DNA from 3 places in the Paenarthrobacter sp. CAP02 genome. Region 3 is predicted to be linked to each of the others. Evidence: riboswitches for the same ligand, from Rfam matches in the RefSeq annotation. Region 3 holds a riboswitch; each other region holds the start of a gene.

Region 1 (5,229 bases), on a different contig from region 3:
ATTCCTCGTTGGTCAGGATGAGCTTGATCCGGCCCTTGACCACATGCAGGACATCCACGTCGCAATCCACCGCGTACAGTTCGTTCTCTCCGCGGCCGCGGGGTTCGATGGTGGCCTGCAGGATCTGCAGGCGACGCTCGGAGCGCGCGGTCAGCAGGCGTTCCACGATCCCTTGGCCACCCAGGGAGATGCGGGGGCCGTCGTCGCGCTTGGTCAGGTGGGTTTCCGGCGCGGCGAACAAGTCCCCCACGGAAACGGACAGAACCTGGCACAGGGTGACAAGCGACGCGACCGACGGCGATGTCAGGTCCCGTTCCACGCGGCTGAGGAACCCTTTGGTCAGACCGGTAGCGTCTGCCACCTGCTCGATGGTGAGTCGTTGCGCCTGCCGGGCTGCGCGGATTCTGGAACCGATGGCAACTGGAACGTTGCTTGGTTCAACGGGGAGAGCCTTCATTCACGAACCTTTCAGGCCTGTCATGTGGCCCTGTCATTGGAGCAATAGTAGCCGGAGCGCGCAAAAGGAGGACCAGAAACGGCCGAAGCATGACTTAAGCATCTTGACTGTTACTCCCATCACAACATATCCTCTGAGGCAACAAGTGTTGTCTGTGAGGCATACAACACCCTCCCCAATCTCCAATCGTCAGCACGGAGACTTCGACCCTTCGCAGGAGTATCGTCGAAATCCCCAACCTCCGTGCATCAGCTCCAAGGACCGTTCATGGAATCTTCGGCTATAAACATCGCAATCGTGGTGGTGTACCTGCTCGCCATGCTGGCGTTCGGCTGGTGGGGCAAGTCCCGCACCAAGAACAACAGCGACTTCCTGGTGGCCGGCCGCCGCCTTGGCCCCTTCCTCTACACAGGCACCATGGCCGCGGTGGTCCTCGGTGGCGCATCCACCGTCGGCGGCGTCGGCCTGGGCTACAAGTTCGGCATTTCCGGTATGTGGCTCGTGGTGGCCATCGGCGCCGGTGTGCTGCTGCTGAGCCTGCTCTTCGCCGGCACCATCCAGCGCCTGAAGATCTACACCGTCTCCCAGATGCTCAGCCTCCGCTACGGCAGCAAGGCCACGCAGACATCCGGAATCGTGATGCTCGCGTACACCCTGATGCTGTGCGCCACGTCCACTGGCGCCTACGCCACCATCTTCGTGGTGCTCTTCGATTGGGAACGCTGGCTGGCAATCGCCGTTGGCGGGGCAATCGTGCTGGTCTACTCAACCATTGGCGGCATGTGGTCCATCACCCTGGCTGACCAGGTGCAGTTCATCATCAAGACCGTGGGCATCTTCTTCCTGATGCTCCCGTTCGTCATGAACGCTGCCGGCGGCATGGACGGCATCCGTGGGCGCCTCAAGGACAGCTTCTTCCAGATTGACGGCATCGGTACCCAGACGATCATCACGTACTTCGTCGTTTACACGCTGGGCCTCCTGATCGGCCAGGACATCTGGCAGCGCGTCTTCACCGCCAAGACCCCCTCCGTTGCCCGCTGGGGCGGCGCCACGGCCGGTGTCTACTGCATCCTCTACGGCATCGCAGGTGCGTTGATCGGCCTGGCAGCCCGCGTGGCCTTGCCGGATATCGACGTCGCAAACCTCGGCAAGGACGTGGTGTACGCAGAGGTAGCAACCCACATCCTCCCCGTGGGCATCGGTGGCTTGGTCATGGCAGCGGCTGTCGCCGCCATGATGTCCACCGCCTCCGGCGCCCTGATCGCCGCCGCAACGGTTGCGCGCGCCGACGTCGTCCCGTTCGTGGCCAGCTGGTTCGGCAAGACCATCAACACTGACGACACCGAAAACCCCGAGCACGACGTCAAGGCCAACCGTTACTGGGTCCTTGGCCTGGGCATCGTGGCGGTCCTGATCTCCATGGCCGCGCAGGACGTGGTGGTGGCCCTCACCATCGCCTACGACATCCTGGTAGGCGGACTCCTGGTAGCGATCCTCGGCGGCCTGGTGTGGAAGCGCGGTACAGGCATCGCGGCTGCATGGTCCATGGCAGTCGGCTCGGTGCTGACCCTGGCCTTGCTGATCATGTTCGCCGTGGGAGTCATCCCCAGCGAAGACGGCGTCTACGCGAACGAACCCATCTACTACGGCCTGGCGGCCTCATTCCTCGTTTACGTCGTCATCTCGCTCCTGACGCCGCCCACCGACCCCGCAGTCCGGGCCGCCTGGGACAAGCGCGTGGCAGGTGCGATCTCCGAGGAACTGCCGGTCGAAGCACACCCGGTCAGCTCCAATAAGGCCTACTGACCCGAACACGCAGGACACACGATACAAAGCAACGCCCGACGGCGGCGCTCCCCTCACGGGGCAGCGTCGCCGTTTTGCTGTACCCCCAGAAAGTACTCGTTGTGGGGCCTGCTCTGCGGGCTCTAACTCCATCCAACGCTGCAGAGCGGGCCCCACAACGAGAGAGCGCCCCAGAAAGAGAGCGGGCCCCACAACGAGAGCGCCGCGTGCGGTAGTGTTGTGCCAGCTTCAAGAGATGTGGTGCCAAGCTCCGACTGGCCACACACCAACCCCATGTTCACGGGTGGTTCGGATGAGGAAGCGGCCCGCCCCGGACCCAAGACAACCGAGCGGGCAAGAGCACTCCCCCAAGGAGAAGTACCTTGCCGTACCACGCCGACAGCAGCCAAGCCCCCACGTCGCCGGCACCCGGCGCCCAAACTACCGGCGCGAAGAAACCCGACTCGCAAAAAACCGGCACCCCCGCCGAACCCGCAGCCAGCAAGGTTTCGGTGATCCCCGCCGTCGACCTCTTCCTGGGGACCGTCACCATAGTGACCGGGGCCAAGAGCGTGACGCTCCGGCACCCCGATCCGCGGTTAATCGCCCGGGCGCTTGCGCAGGCCGTCCGCCCCACCCAATGGTGCGCTGCGTCAGGGACGCTGACGGTGACCGTTGCCGCCGTCGGGAAGCCCATGGGGCTGCCGAGGCACTTTACCTTCCCGGAGCAAGCTGCCTAATCCTCTTCGTCTTCCTCCCGGAAGTCGTCTGTTTCATCGATCGGGACCACCCGTTCGTCATCCTCCGGTGCGTCCACTTCCTCCACCCAGGGCTCGTCCACTTCCTGGTCCTCCGCGTAGTCGTAGGCCGGGTCGGACTCCACAGTTGCCCGCTCCGGGTAATTGGCGTGTGATTCGGTGGTGTTCATGATGCAACCTCCGTCCCTTGGGCCGCGAACGACCCGATGACCTTGCGCGGGAGACCCCGCCCCTGTCATTCCATCTGAGCACCGGCCCACGGACCGGTCAAGGGGCCGAAATTACGGTGCACCGAACATTCCGGTTGAGGAATACCAGCCAAAAATCCCCGAGAATAACCGGTAGTGTGGGGCGTGCAATGGGGCCGCAACTACCCCACCCAGCACAGGAGAAAAAGTGCAACAGCACCAGGAATCCCACGGTCCGTCGAGCCCCGTTCCGGACCCCATCAACGAAACCGAAGCCCCGCAAGAGGCCGAAGCACCACAAACCGCGCCGACGTCCTCGGACATCAGGCGTTGGCGTCAGTACCTGGCGGACGAGCGGGCCGAAGCCGCCGTATACCGGGAACTCGCCCAACGCCGGGACGGCGAAGAACGCCAGATCCTCCTGGCCTTGGCCGAGGCCGAAGGCAGGCACGAAGCCCACTGGCTCAAGCTCCTCGGGGAGCACGCAGGAATGCCCAAGGCGGCGTCCGGCCGCAGCCAGTTCCTGGGCTTCCTGGCCCGCAACTTCGGATCGGTGTTCGTGCTCGCTTTGGCGCAGCGGGCCGAAGGCCGCTCCCCCTACGGCACCGAGCCGGCCGCAACGCCAGCCATGGTAGCCGATGAGCAGATCCATGAAGAAGTGGTCCGCGGGCTCGCAACCCGTGGCCGGAACAGGTTGTCCGGCACCTTCCGCGCCGCAGTCTTTGGCGCGAACGACGGCCTGGTCAGCAACCTTTCCCTGGTCATGGGTATGGCCGCCACCGGAGTGCCCAGCCCGGTGGTGTTGATGAGCGGCGTGGCGGGTTTGCTGGCCGGAGCCCTTTCCATGGGCGCAGGAGAATACGTCTCCGTGCGCTCGCAACGGGAACTGCTCAACGCCACCCTCCCCACGCAGGCCACGCTTACCGCTGCGCCGTCCCTGGACATTGAGCACAACGAACTGGTTCTGGTGTATCTGGCCCGCGGCATGACCCAGGAAGCGGCCGAGCACCGGGCCGCCGAACGCATGGGATTGTTCAGCTGCGATTGCGATCCCAGCCTTTCCCTGCAGCCCGAGAAGCCGGCCGAGGACGAGCACGAATCCGTGGGCTCAGCCTGGGGCGCAGCGTTGTCCAGCTTCTGCTTCTTCGCCTCGGGCGCCATCATCCCCATCCTGCCGTTCCTGTTCGGCATGACCGGTGTCGCGGCCCTCATGGTGGCCGGTGTCCTGGTGGGCATCGCGCTGTTGGCGACCGGCGCCGTCGTCGGCCTTCTGTCCGGTACATCGCCCCTCAGCCGCGGCCTGCGGCAGCTTGCGATCGGCCTGGGAGCGGCAGCCGCCACGTACGGACTGGGATTGCTCTTCGGCGCAGCGATCGTCTGAGTTGGACGGCTCCGGCCGCAGCCCGTACTGTTGGTTCGTCCTCCGCGCTGCCCCGCGTGACCAGGGCGTGAGGAATGGAGAGCCGTGGACCCGGAGCGGGAAGAAATGCGTGTGCCCAGGCACCGGCGCACGGGAACTGCTTTGCGTGTTCTCCGCGGTGTCCTCCTGGCCGTCGTCGCGGCCGTCATTGCCGTCCTGGTCAGCGGTTACCTGCACGGCGACCCCCGCATTACAGCGCTCTTTCCCGGGGCGGGTGTGCCCGGCACGCCGCAGCAAGGGAGCCAGGGGCAAGGGAAAGCCGCCCGCCCCGTTGACGCACCGCCGCCGGGGCTTGAGGAAGCAGACGCCCCGCTGGCCTCACCGCCGGCGCCCGGAACCACCAACGATTCCTACAAGTTCCTGGCGACCAACGACGACGGCACTCCCGTAGGGTACTCGCCCTGCCGGCCGCTGCATTACGTCGTCAACAACGCAACCGCACCGGAAGGATCCGACGCGCTGCTGACCACCGCCATCGCGAACATTTCTGCTGCGTCCGGCATCCAGTTCGTCAACGACGGCACCACCGACGAGCTGCCGGTTGAGCGCCGCGAACCCTACCAACCCGCCAAATACGGAGACCGGTGGGCTCCGCTCCTGATTTCCTGGACGACGCCG
Region 2 (5,229 bases), on a different contig from region 3:
ACCAGCGAGTACCTGCTGCCCTACGCCGGGGGTTGCGACCTCGGAACCCGCACTGTTGAGCCGCACATGCAGGCCTTGCGTCAGTTTGGACTCGCTGTGGAGGCCCGCTCCGGGTTCTACTCGGTGACCGCACCACCCGCCGACGGCGATAACCGGTCCTTCGTCCTGACCGAACGCGGCGACACCGTTACCGAGAACGCCATCATGGCCGCCGCCCACCGCGAAGGTACGACGGTCATCCGCAACGCCAGCCCCAACTACATGGTCCAGGACCTCTGCTTCTACCTGCAGGGGCTTGGCGTGGAGATCGACGGCGTAGGAACCACTACCCTCAAGATCACGGGCCGGTCCGCCATTGACGTCGATATTGAATACTTCCCTTCAGAGGACCCCATCGAGGCCATGAGCCTCATCACCGCGGGCATCGTCACCAACTCGGAGGTCACCATCCGCCGGGTGCCCATCGAGTTCATGGAGATCGAGCTCGCCACCCTGGAGCAGATGGGCCAAAACCTGGAGGTCTCCGGCGAGTACATGGCCCGCAACGGCCGCACCCGCCTGGTGGATGTGACCACCAAGCCCTCCGAACTCCGGGCTCCCCAGGACAAGATCCACCCGATGCCCTTCCCCGGCCTGAACATCGACAACCTGCCGTTCTTCGCCGTGATCGCAGGCAACGCCGAGGGCCAGACCATGATCCACGACTGGGTCTACGAGAACCGCGCGATCTACCTGACTGAGCTCAACAAGCTCGGTGCCCAGGTGCAGCTGCTGGATCCACACCGGATCTACGTCAACGGACCCACCAAGTGGCGTGCCGCGGAAATCGGCTGCCCGCCGGCCCTGCGTCCGGCAGCCTGCCTGCTCCTGGCGATGCTGGCGGCCCGGGGAACGTCCGAGCTGCGCAACATCTACGTGATCGAGCGTGGATACGAGGACCTGGCAGAGCGACTGAACACCATCGGCGCGAAAATCGAGTACTTCCAGGACTAAGCCACGCAGGTTCAGACCTGTTTGAGGGCCTTCTCCAGATCCAGGATGAGGTCGTCGACGTCCTCCAGGCCCACGGACAGGCGAACCACGCCATCGCTTAGCCCAATTGCTGCGCGGCCCTCCGGACCCATGGCCCGGTGGGTCGTCGTGGCCGGGTGGGTGATGAGGGACTTGGAGTCGCCAAGGTTGTTGGAGATGTCGATGACTCCGAGGCCGTCCAGCAAAGCGAAGGCGGCCTCCTTCGCGGAACGTCCAGCCGACGGCGAAAGCTCGAATGTCAGGACCGTACCGCCGGCCTTCATCTGCTTTGCCGCGAGCTCGTATTGCGGGTGCGACTTCAACAGCGGGTACTTGACCCAGCTGATGGCGGGCTGCTGCTCGAGCCATTCCGCGATCTTCAAAGCGGACGCAGAGCTGTGATTCACGCGCAGCCCCATGGTCTCCAACCCCTTGGTCAGCACCCAGGCGTTGAACGCGGACAGCGAAGGTCCGGTGTGCCGCATGAGCTGCTTGACCGGGCCGTCGATGAACTCCTTGGTGCCCAGGATGGCGCCGCCAAGAACGCGGCCCTGGCCGTCGATGTGCTTGGTGCCGGAATACACGATCACGTCGGCGCCCAGCTCACCACACCGCTGCAGCAGTGGAGTGGCAAAGACATTGTCGACGACGACGGTCGCGCCGGCGGCATGCGCCAGCTCGCTGACGGCGGCGATGTCGACGATCTCCTGCATGGGGTTGGACGGGGATTCGAAAAACACGGCCGTGGTGGGCTTGGACAGGGCTTCACGCCACTGGTCCAGGTCGGGTCCATCAACGAATACTGTCTCCACGCCCCAGCGCGGAAGAATTTCGTTGAGGATCACGAAGCAGGACCCGAACAGGGAGCGGGCGGCGACTACGCGGTCACCGGCAGCCAGCAGGGCACCCAAGGCGGTGAATACCGCAGACATGCCGGACGCCGTCGCAAAGCAAGCTTCGGTGCCCTCCAGCAGGCGGAGCCGTTCCTGGAAGGTGGCCACGGAGGGGTTTCCGTAACGGGAGTAGACGAATCGCTCGTCCTCACCGGTGAAGGCACGTTCGGCAGCGGCAGCCGATTCGTAGACGAAGCCGGAGTTCAGGAAAACGGCCTCGGACGTTTCCTGGAAGTTGGTGCGGTCAAGACCGCCACGGACGGCCTGGGTATCAGGATTCCAGCCAGCGGCGTCGGGATTGAAAGTCACTTAGTCGGTCCCCAGGTTCGTTGGTAGGCCACGGTTTTTCCAGCCATTTACAGTGCGCTCGCCATAGCGGTCAGGCTCGCCTTCAAAGCCCTCAAGGACGTTGTACGCGGTGAAGCCTGCCTGGGTTGCGGCGATGGCTGCAGCGATTGAACGCTGGCCGGAGCGGCACAGGAAGACCAGCTCCACGCCGTCGTCTTCGGGCGCTTGCTGCCGCAGGTCCTCGATGAAGCGGGAGTTGGGGATGCCGCCGGCGAGGTTCCACTGGATGAACAGGGGATCGTTGTCCGTAGCTTTGGTGTCCGGGATACCGATGTGGGCCCATTCGCCCTCGGTACGGACATCCACCAGGATGGCACCCGCCTCAAGTTTGGCCCACGCGTCCTGCGGGGTCAGGTCACCTGCGTAGCTCATGCGTGGCCCTCGAATGCTTCGTCGTCGTCATTTTCAAGCTGGTCGACGGCGTCGGCCACGGCGGCGTCTGCGTGGGCGATCGCTGCGGGAAGCACGATTGCCTGGGCGACGATGACGTCCGTGCCATTAAAGGTGGCTGCCGGGCTGCCATGGAGCACATAGCCCTCGGCGAGTGCGGAGCTGATCCGCTCGCAGAAATCGCGGGTGTCCGGGCCTGTGATCAGGCGGTAGGAAAGTTTTTCTTCAGTGGGTTCAGGCATTGCTGGTGCTCCTCAGTCACGCTTGCAGTTCGAATTTGTCCGATACGCCGAGTAGTCACCTGAGGCACCCCGCCGGAGAGAGGGTTGCCGACCAGCAAGTCAGGGCTTCGCGCTGGTACTCATTACTCAAGAAAAACGTAGCATTCAGGGCGCCCGGGCTGCATGTGGCGGAGGTTTGCCCGCCGTCATGTTGCGTAACCGGAGGGTGCTGTGGCAGGGCCCATTTATGACGTCCCGGGAGCATAATTGACGCAGTACGTCCCCCTGTAACTTCGCAAGAAACCAGGTCGCGGTGAACGAACAGAGCAGTCCTACACTCAAGCCCATGCTGCATTTTGGATGGTTCGTGGGCCACGGATTCGGAGTTCAGGGTTGGGGGACGCCCGGCTACGGGCTGGGCTATGACTGGAAGAAGCCTGCCCTGTACCAGGAGGCCGTGCGGGCCTTCGAGCGATCCGGGCTCGACCTGTTCATCATCGAGGACTCGCTTACCGTTCCTGATACCTACGGCGGTACGGCCGAGGTGTCCCTGGCGCATGCATCCTTCGCACCCAAGCACGACCCCCTCGCGTTGGTTCCCTACCTGCTCTCCGCGACAGAGCACCTCGGGATCGTGCCCACGGTCAGCGCTTCCTTCTATCCGCCCTTCACTGCCGCCCGGCTGCTGGCCACCTTGCAGCACTTCTCAGAGGGTCAGCTTGGCTGGAACGTGGTGACGTCCGGCAGCGACCTCGCGGCGCAAAACTACGGACTGGACCAGCAGATTGAACATGACCTGCGGTACGAGAAGGCGGAGGAATTCGTCGACGTCGTGAGGCGGCTTTGGCGGAGTTGGGAACCAGGCGCCGTGCTGGAGGACGTTTCCGCCGGGGTATTCGCCGACCACACCAAAGTTCACCCGATCAACCATGAAGGCGACTTCTTCAAGGTCCGGGGCCCGCTGAACACGGCGCCCCTGCCGGAGGAGCCCGTGTTGGTTCAGGCGGGGGCTTCACCCCGCGGCAAGGCGTTCGCCGGCGGACATGCCGATGTGGCGATCGCCCTGGCACGTGGTGTGGACGGGATGAAAGCGTACCGGGACTCGATCCGCGCCGAGGCCGCGAAGGCCGGCAGGAACCCTGATGACGTGAAGGTCTTGTTTGTCCTCAAGCCCACGGTGGTCGGTTCCGCTGCCGAAGCCGAGGAACTGCGTGCCCAGCGGCGTGAGCTCACCCAACGCGACATCGACAGCCAGCTCAACTCCATCTCCTACCTCTCCGTGATCGACTTCAAGCAGTTCGACCTCGATGCCCCGTTGCCCGAGCTGACGACCAACAGCAACCAAGGGACCTTGGAGCACTTCGCAAAAGCCGCGCCGCCAGGTTCCACGCTTCGCCAGATCCTGCAAGCCCGCAGCGGTGGGGCAGGGGACTCGATCATCGGTACGGTGGGCGAAATCGCCGACTACCTCGAGGAGTCCGGCTCCGCGGTGGGCGGAGATGGGTTCCTTTTCTCCGGCTTCGTTGATCCCGTGACGGTGCATGGAGTGCTGGACAAACTCACCCCTGAGCTGCGCCGGCGGGGGCTGTTGAGGAAGAGTTACGGCAACGGCGGATTCCGGCAGAACCTCCTGGACTTCTGATGACGTCCGATGATGCAGGGACCCTGGTGATAGGAACGGCCCCGATACGCGCTGAACGCTTGGCCCTGGCAGCTAGCGACGACTCGTTTCACGTGAAACTCAACCATGATGCGTTGACTTTGATCGGCCGATCCCGGGAGATCTTGGAGCAGGCTGCGGCGTCCGGCCAGCGGGTCTACGGGCTCAATACCCTGCTGGGATCCGGTCGTGACACCGTTGTGGAGGACAAGTCGATCCTCAGCTATCAGGTTCAGGTTGTCCGGTATCACAACAGCGGCGTGGGCCCATATCTGGACCGCGCCGCCGCCCGGGCCGTCATTCTTGCCCGCCTTGTGGGATTCAGCCGTGGTGGCTCAGGAGTGCGTCCCGAGACGGCCCGTTTCTATGCCGAACTCCTGAACCGCGGCGTCCACCCCGCCATCCCTTTCGAGGGCTCAGTGGGCTCATCGGACCTCACCCAGCTCGCCGCTGTCGCGGCCGTGGCCCTTGGCGAAGGTGAAGCGTTCGACGTCCACGGCACCTTGGTCCCGGGTTCCAAAGCGCTCGCTGACGCCGGGCTGCAGCCCCTCACTCTCGCAGCCGGTGAAGCCCTGTCGCTGGTGAGCGCAAACTCCTACTCCGTGGGCGTCGGTGCCCTGGTCCTTAGGCGACTGCGGCACCTGGCCGAACTTGCCGACGTCGCGCTTTCCTTGTCCCTTGAGACCATCGCAAGGTACGACGGCGG
Region 3 (5,229 bases):
ACGCGGACCACCGCATGGCCACAGCGGGTGCCATCCTTGGGCTCGCCGTCGAAGGCGTCAGGGTCGAAGACATCGCCACGACGTCGAAGACCATGCCGGAGTTCCCGGACATGTGGGTTCGAATGCTCGGGACTGCCGGCGCGGAAGAGGCCGGCAACTGACCATGGCCCGTGACGCACGCTCCTGGGACGAGTCCGATGTCCGTATCCGTCCCAACAAAAAAGGGTCACGCCCCAGGACCAAGGACCGCCCAAGCCACGATGACGCCGTCATTGGGCGCATCATCACAGTAGACCGGGGACGGTACCGGGCAATTGTCGGGGAAGACACCGACAACGAGCGCCTGGTCATCGCAGCGCGGGCCCGTGAACTGCGGCGTAACCCCGTGGTCCCGGGTGACTTCGTCGCCCTGGTCGGAGATGTCTCCGGAGACCCGGATACCCTCGCCCGCCTGGTCCGGGTGGAGGAGCGCAGGACGCTCCTGCGCCGCAGTGCCGACGACACCGATCCGATCGAACGTGTGGTCGTGGCCAATGCCGATCAACTCGTGGTGGTGGTGGCGGCCGCGAACCCCGAGCCCCGGACCGGATTCATCGACCGTGCCCTGGTGGCCGCGTATGACGCCGGCATCGAGCCGCTGCTGCTCATCACCAAGGCGGACGTCAAGGACCCGGCGGAACTGCTGGCGAACTACCTCAGCCTGGACTTCCCCGTAATCATCAGCCGGACCGCCGATTCAGGGGCCGGCGGCATTGACGCGCGTTCCGACGACGGCCTGTCTGCCCGCCTGGACCGGGATGCCGTCGCGCAGCTCCGCTCCCACCTCGGCGGAAAAGTAACTGTCATGCTCGGCCATTCCGGTGTGGGCAAGTCCACCATGGTCAACGCCCTGACGGGTGCCGAACGCGCCACTGGCGGCGTGAACGCCGTGACGGGCCGCGGCAGGCACACCTCCTCGTCGGCCCTGGCCCTTAAACTCGATGACGCCCCCACGGGAAGCTGGATCATCGATACTCCCGGCATCCGCTCCTTCGGTTTGGCCCATGTGGACCCGGACCGGATTCTGCGCTCCTTCCCCGACTTGGAGCCCGGCACGGATGGCTGCGAACGCGGCTGCAAACACGACGCAACCGCCATCAATTGCGGACTGGATGCGTGGGTCAACGAAGGCCATGCCGGACCCTCAGGCGTCGCCCGCCTTGCCTCGCTGCGTCGCTTGCTTGGGGCCGATCCCCGGCTCGAAGCGAAAGAGGCCAAGGAATTGGGCACGGTCAACTGATCGTGGCGGCTTCACGTCCCCACTGCGGCCATTGATTCAGGATAGTTTGGTGGCATGACCCATCCCGTTTCCACCTACAACGATGACTTGCGTCTCGCCCACGTCCTCGCAGACTCAGTAGATGCCCAGACCATGGATCGCTTCAAGGCACTGGACCTGCAGATCGAAACCAAGCCGGACCTCACACCCGTCACAGATGCGGACAAGGCCGCGGAGGAAGCGATTCGCGGCCAGCTGTCCCGTTCCCGCCCCCGCGACGCCGTTCTTGGCGAGGAATTCGGCAGCAGCGGACACGGCTCGCGTCGTTGGATCATCGATCCCATCGATGGCACCAAGAACTTCGTTCGCGGTGTTCCGGTATGGGCAACGTTGATTGCGCTGGTCGATGAAGGCGAACCGGTTGTTGGCGTAGTGAGCGCCCCGGCTCTGGGCAAGCGGTGGTGGGCAGCCAAGGACATGGGTGCTTACATGGGCCGTTCGCTCGCCTCCGCCACACGCCTGAAGGTTTCCAACGTCTCCCGGTTGGCGGACGCGTCGATGTCGTACTCGAGCCTTTCCGGCTGGAAAGAACGCGGCAACCTCGACGAATTCATGGGACTCACAGAGGACATCTGGCGTACTCGCGCCTACGGGGATTTCTGGTCCTATTGCCTGGTCGCCGAAGGCGCCGTGGATATCGCCTGCGAACCTGAGCTGAATCTCTACGACATGGCCGCCCTGGTACCCATCGTCACCGAAGCCGGCGGACGCTTCACGTCCCTGGAAGGCGAAGACGGACCGTTCGGCGGTAACGCGTTGGCCACCAACTCGATACTGCATTCGGAGGTCCTCAAGCGCCTCAACCCCGGGCTGGACGACCTCCTCTAGCTCCGGTTGCGGCAAGGCCCATATCGAACCACCACGAAATTTTCGACGGCGGATGGCCCCTTTTAGGGCCGTCCGCCGTTTTATCTTCGCCCAATGACGACTTTTTCGTTCCACGTAACAATGCGCTTAACAATGTTCACCGGCTTTGGAGGGGCTGGAGGGTATGCCCTAACCTTTCTTACAGGTCACGAGTGCCAGCGCTAAACCCCGGTTTGCTGGCCGGCAACCCTCCATTCGCGGTGGGGTGCCCCGGGTGACGACCCGGCCGGTCCGGAACGGATACGGCAAGCGCGGATCCCCCATGCGGGGGTCCCTCTTAAGTGAGGTCCCATGAGCACCGTTACGTTCAACGCCAACACCATTCCGTCGTTTGCTGAGGCAAGCGCGGTGCCGGTTGCTGCAGCACGTCCACTGGCCGCTGTCACAGGCGCGGAGCTGCAGGCACCCCTGATCCAGGGCGGCCATGTCCGTTATGCCAACCTCGACTACGGCGCATCGGCACCTGCCCTGACCATCGTCTCGGCGCACCTCAACGAGGTTTTGCCTTACTACGCCAGCGTTCACCGCGGTGCAGGTTTTGCTTCGCAGATCAGCACCTCCGTCTACGAAAATTCGCGGAACATTGTGCGTGAATTCGTGGGCGGCCGGGCTGACGACTCGGTGATTTTCACCCGCAACACCACGGACTCCCTGAACCTGCTGGCCGGATGCCTCCCCGTGGTTGATGGCCAGGTCGCTGGCGAGGTTCTTTACTTGGACATCGAACACCACGCCAACCTGCTGCCTTGGCAGGGTGTGCCCCACCGAAGCGTCGTTGCAGCACCAACCCTGGCCGCCACGTTGGACAAACTCCGCGATGAGCTCGCCCAAGGCGGCGTGAGCCTGCTGGCTGTCACCGGCGCTTCCAACGTCACCGGTGAAATCCTCCCCATCGCCGAACTGGCTGCCCTTGCCCACGGGTTCGGCGCACGGATCGTGGTGGACGCCGCCCAACTTGCACCCCACCGCCGCATCAACATCGCAGAAGCGGACATCGACTACCTGGTCTTCTCCGGCCACAAGCTCTACGCTCCGTTCGGCGCTGGAGTGGTGGTGGGGCGCCCTGACTGGCTCGACGCCGGCGTCCCCCACCTGGCTGGCGGCGGAGCCGTCCGTGAAGCCCGGTTGGATTCGGTCAGCTGGGCTACCGGCCCGGCCCGCCATGAGGGCGGTTCTCCCAACGTCCTGGGAGCGGCAACCCTGGCCCGCGCCACCCAGGTACTGGCCAGCCTGGATGAGCAGGAATGGCATGCCCATGAAGCGGCCATACGTTCCTACCTTGTTGAAGGCCTGGAAGCGATTGAGGGCGTCTCTGTCCACAAGATCTTCAGCGATTCCGCAGACACCATCGGTGTGGTCAACTTCTCCGTGGAAGGCTTCGACGCCGGTTTGGTCGCCGCCTACCTCGCGGCGGAACACGGTGTCGGCCTTCGGGATGGCCGGTTCTGCGCCCACCCGCTGCTCAAGCGCCTGGGACTCCCGTCAGGTTCGCTGCGGGCAAGCTTCGGCGTCGGCTCCCGGTTGGAGGACGCTACCAGGTTGCTGGCAGGCATCGAGGAACTCAAGCGCAACGGACTTGGCTGGGACTACGTCGTGGACGAAGGCCGCTGGGTACCTGCGAACGACCACCGCAGCTACCCCGAATGGGCACCCAATACTCCGGGCACGGCAGGCGCGGCGCCCTGCACTGTGGACTAGGAATCCGCGCACCAAAGGGTTTCACGGCTGCGGTAAATTCGTAGGGTACCTTTTGGCAACCCTGTGAAGGAGCTCCGCGTGTCCACGCCGTCCCCCGGAGCCGCGAGTCGTCCGGCGGTCATTCCCGGACCAGCAGGACCACGCGGTCCCAAGCTCCACGCCACCCGCAGGCACGAACTGGGCCAAAGCTTCCAGGACGGCGGGGAGCACTATGACCGCGTGCGCCCCGGATACCCCATGGACTCCCTGGAATGGATCCTGCCCCAAGGGGCCCGGACAGCGGCCGACATCGGGGCGGGCACCGGCAAGTTCACGTCGCTTCTCCTCCAGCGGAACCTGGAGGTTGCCGCCGTCGATCCTTCACCGGACATGCTGGAACAACTGCGCAAAAGCTATCCGCAGGTCAACGCACTCGTGGGAACAGCCGAGGCAACAGGGCTGACGGACTCAGCATTCGACGTCGTCAGCGTTGCGCAGGCATGGCACTGGTGCGACCCCCTCCCCGCCAGCACGGAGATCGCCAGGATCCTCAGGCCCGGAGGAACGATGGGTCTGGTGTGGAACCAGTTGGACACGTCCATCCCTTGGGTCCACAGGCTGTCCCGGATCATGCACGCAGGAGATGTCCACAAGCCGGGATTCCGGCCAGTTATCGGCCCGGAATTCCAAGGCCTGGAACGCCACCTGACCACATGGGAGGATCCCCTGACTCCAGAGGACATCATGGAGTTGGCGAAGTCCCGCAGTTACTACCTCCGTGCCGGCGAGGCCACCCGTGCGAAAGTCATGGATAACCTCAAGTGGTACCTCCACGAACACCTTGGACATGCTGCGGGCGAAACAGTGCCCGTGCCCTACGTGACGCAAACGTGGCGTGCACTCAAGGTCCAGGGTGCGCCGCCACGGTAGGCTTGGTGTGTGAAGACCAGTACGCCCTCCTCCTCGATCGAGGACTACGTCAAGGTCATCTACTCCTATACGGAGTGGCAGGACAAGCCGATCACGTCCTCCCAGCTCGCCCAAAGGCTGGGCGTGGCCAACTCCTCCGTCTCGGAAATGGTCCGCAAGCTCAAAGACCAAGGCTTGGTTGACCACCAGCCCTACAGCGCCATTCGACTGACCTCTGAAGGCATGCGGCTGGCCTTGTCCATGGTGCGTCGGCACCGGCTCATCGAAACCTACCTCGTGGAGGAACTGGGCTACAGCTGGGACGAGGTCCACGACGAAGCCGAGATGCTTGAGCATGCGGTGTCAGACACCTTCATTGAACGCATGTCAGCAAAGCTTGGGCACCCCGTCCGGGATCCGCACGGCGACCCCATTCCGTCGGCAGACGGAATGGTGGA

What was found. Region 3 has a riboswitch for S-adenosylmethionine ahead of ABHM97_RS08560 (aminotransferase class V-fold PLP-dependent enzyme). Riboswitches for the same ligand answer to the same signal wherever they lie in the genome.
Region 1: linked by a shared signal. The riboswitch ahead of ABHM97_RS05085 (hypothetical protein) and the one ahead of ABHM97_RS08560 (aminotransferase class V-fold PLP-dependent enzyme) in region 3 are both predicted to bind S-adenosylmethionine.
Region 2: linked by a shared signal. The riboswitch ahead of ABHM97_RS19650 (DUF1737 domain-containing protein) and the one ahead of ABHM97_RS08560 (aminotransferase class V-fold PLP-dependent enzyme) in region 3 are both predicted to bind S-adenosylmethionine.

What each region holds. Positions count from the first base shown of each region.
Region 1 covers NZ_JBEEII010000002.1:481,515-486,743, forward strand. Annotated here, with positions in the region: gene ABHM97_RS05075 (helix-turn-helix domain-containing protein) at 1-457, opposite strand, end outside; gene ABHM97_RS05080 (sodium:solute symporter family protein) at 725-2,266, shown strand; SAM riboswitch class IV at 2,493-2,612, shown strand; gene ABHM97_RS05085 (hypothetical protein) at 2,629-2,985, shown strand; gene ABHM97_RS05090 (hypothetical protein) at 2,982-3,173, opposite strand; gene ABHM97_RS05095 (VIT1/CCC1 transporter family protein) at 3,400-4,572, shown strand; gene ABHM97_RS05100 (matrixin family metalloprotease) at 4,657-5,229, shown strand, end outside.
Region 2 covers NZ_JBEEII010000014.1:87,672-92,900, forward strand. Annotated here, with positions in the region: gene ABHM97_RS19635 (UDP-N-acetylglucosamine 1-carboxyvinyltransferase) at 1-993, shown strand, start outside; gene ABHM97_RS19640 (O-succinylhomoserine sulfhydrylase) at 1,005-2,213, opposite strand; gene ABHM97_RS19645 (rhodanese-like domain-containing protein) at 2,214-2,624, opposite strand; gene ABHM97_RS19650 (DUF1737 domain-containing protein) at 2,621-2,884, opposite strand; SAM riboswitch class IV at 2,898-3,011, opposite strand; gene ABHM97_RS19655 (NtaA/DmoA family FMN-dependent monooxygenase) at 3,177-4,505, shown strand; gene ABHM97_RS19660 (aromatic amino acid ammonia-lyase) at 4,505-5,229, shown strand, end outside.
Region 3 covers NZ_JBEEII010000004.1:168,587-173,815, reverse strand. Annotated here, with positions in the region: gene aroA (3-phosphoshikimate 1-carboxyvinyltransferase) at 1-161, shown strand, start outside; gene rsgA (ribosome small subunit-dependent GTPase A) at 164-1,279, shown strand; gene hisN (histidinol-phosphatase) at 1,334-2,146, shown strand; SAM riboswitch class IV at 2,330-2,443, shown strand; gene ABHM97_RS08560 (aminotransferase class V-fold PLP-dependent enzyme) at 2,477-3,883, shown strand; gene ABHM97_RS08555 (class I SAM-dependent methyltransferase) at 4,004-4,792, shown strand; gene ABHM97_RS08550 (metal-dependent transcriptional regulator) at 4,802-5,229, shown strand, end outside.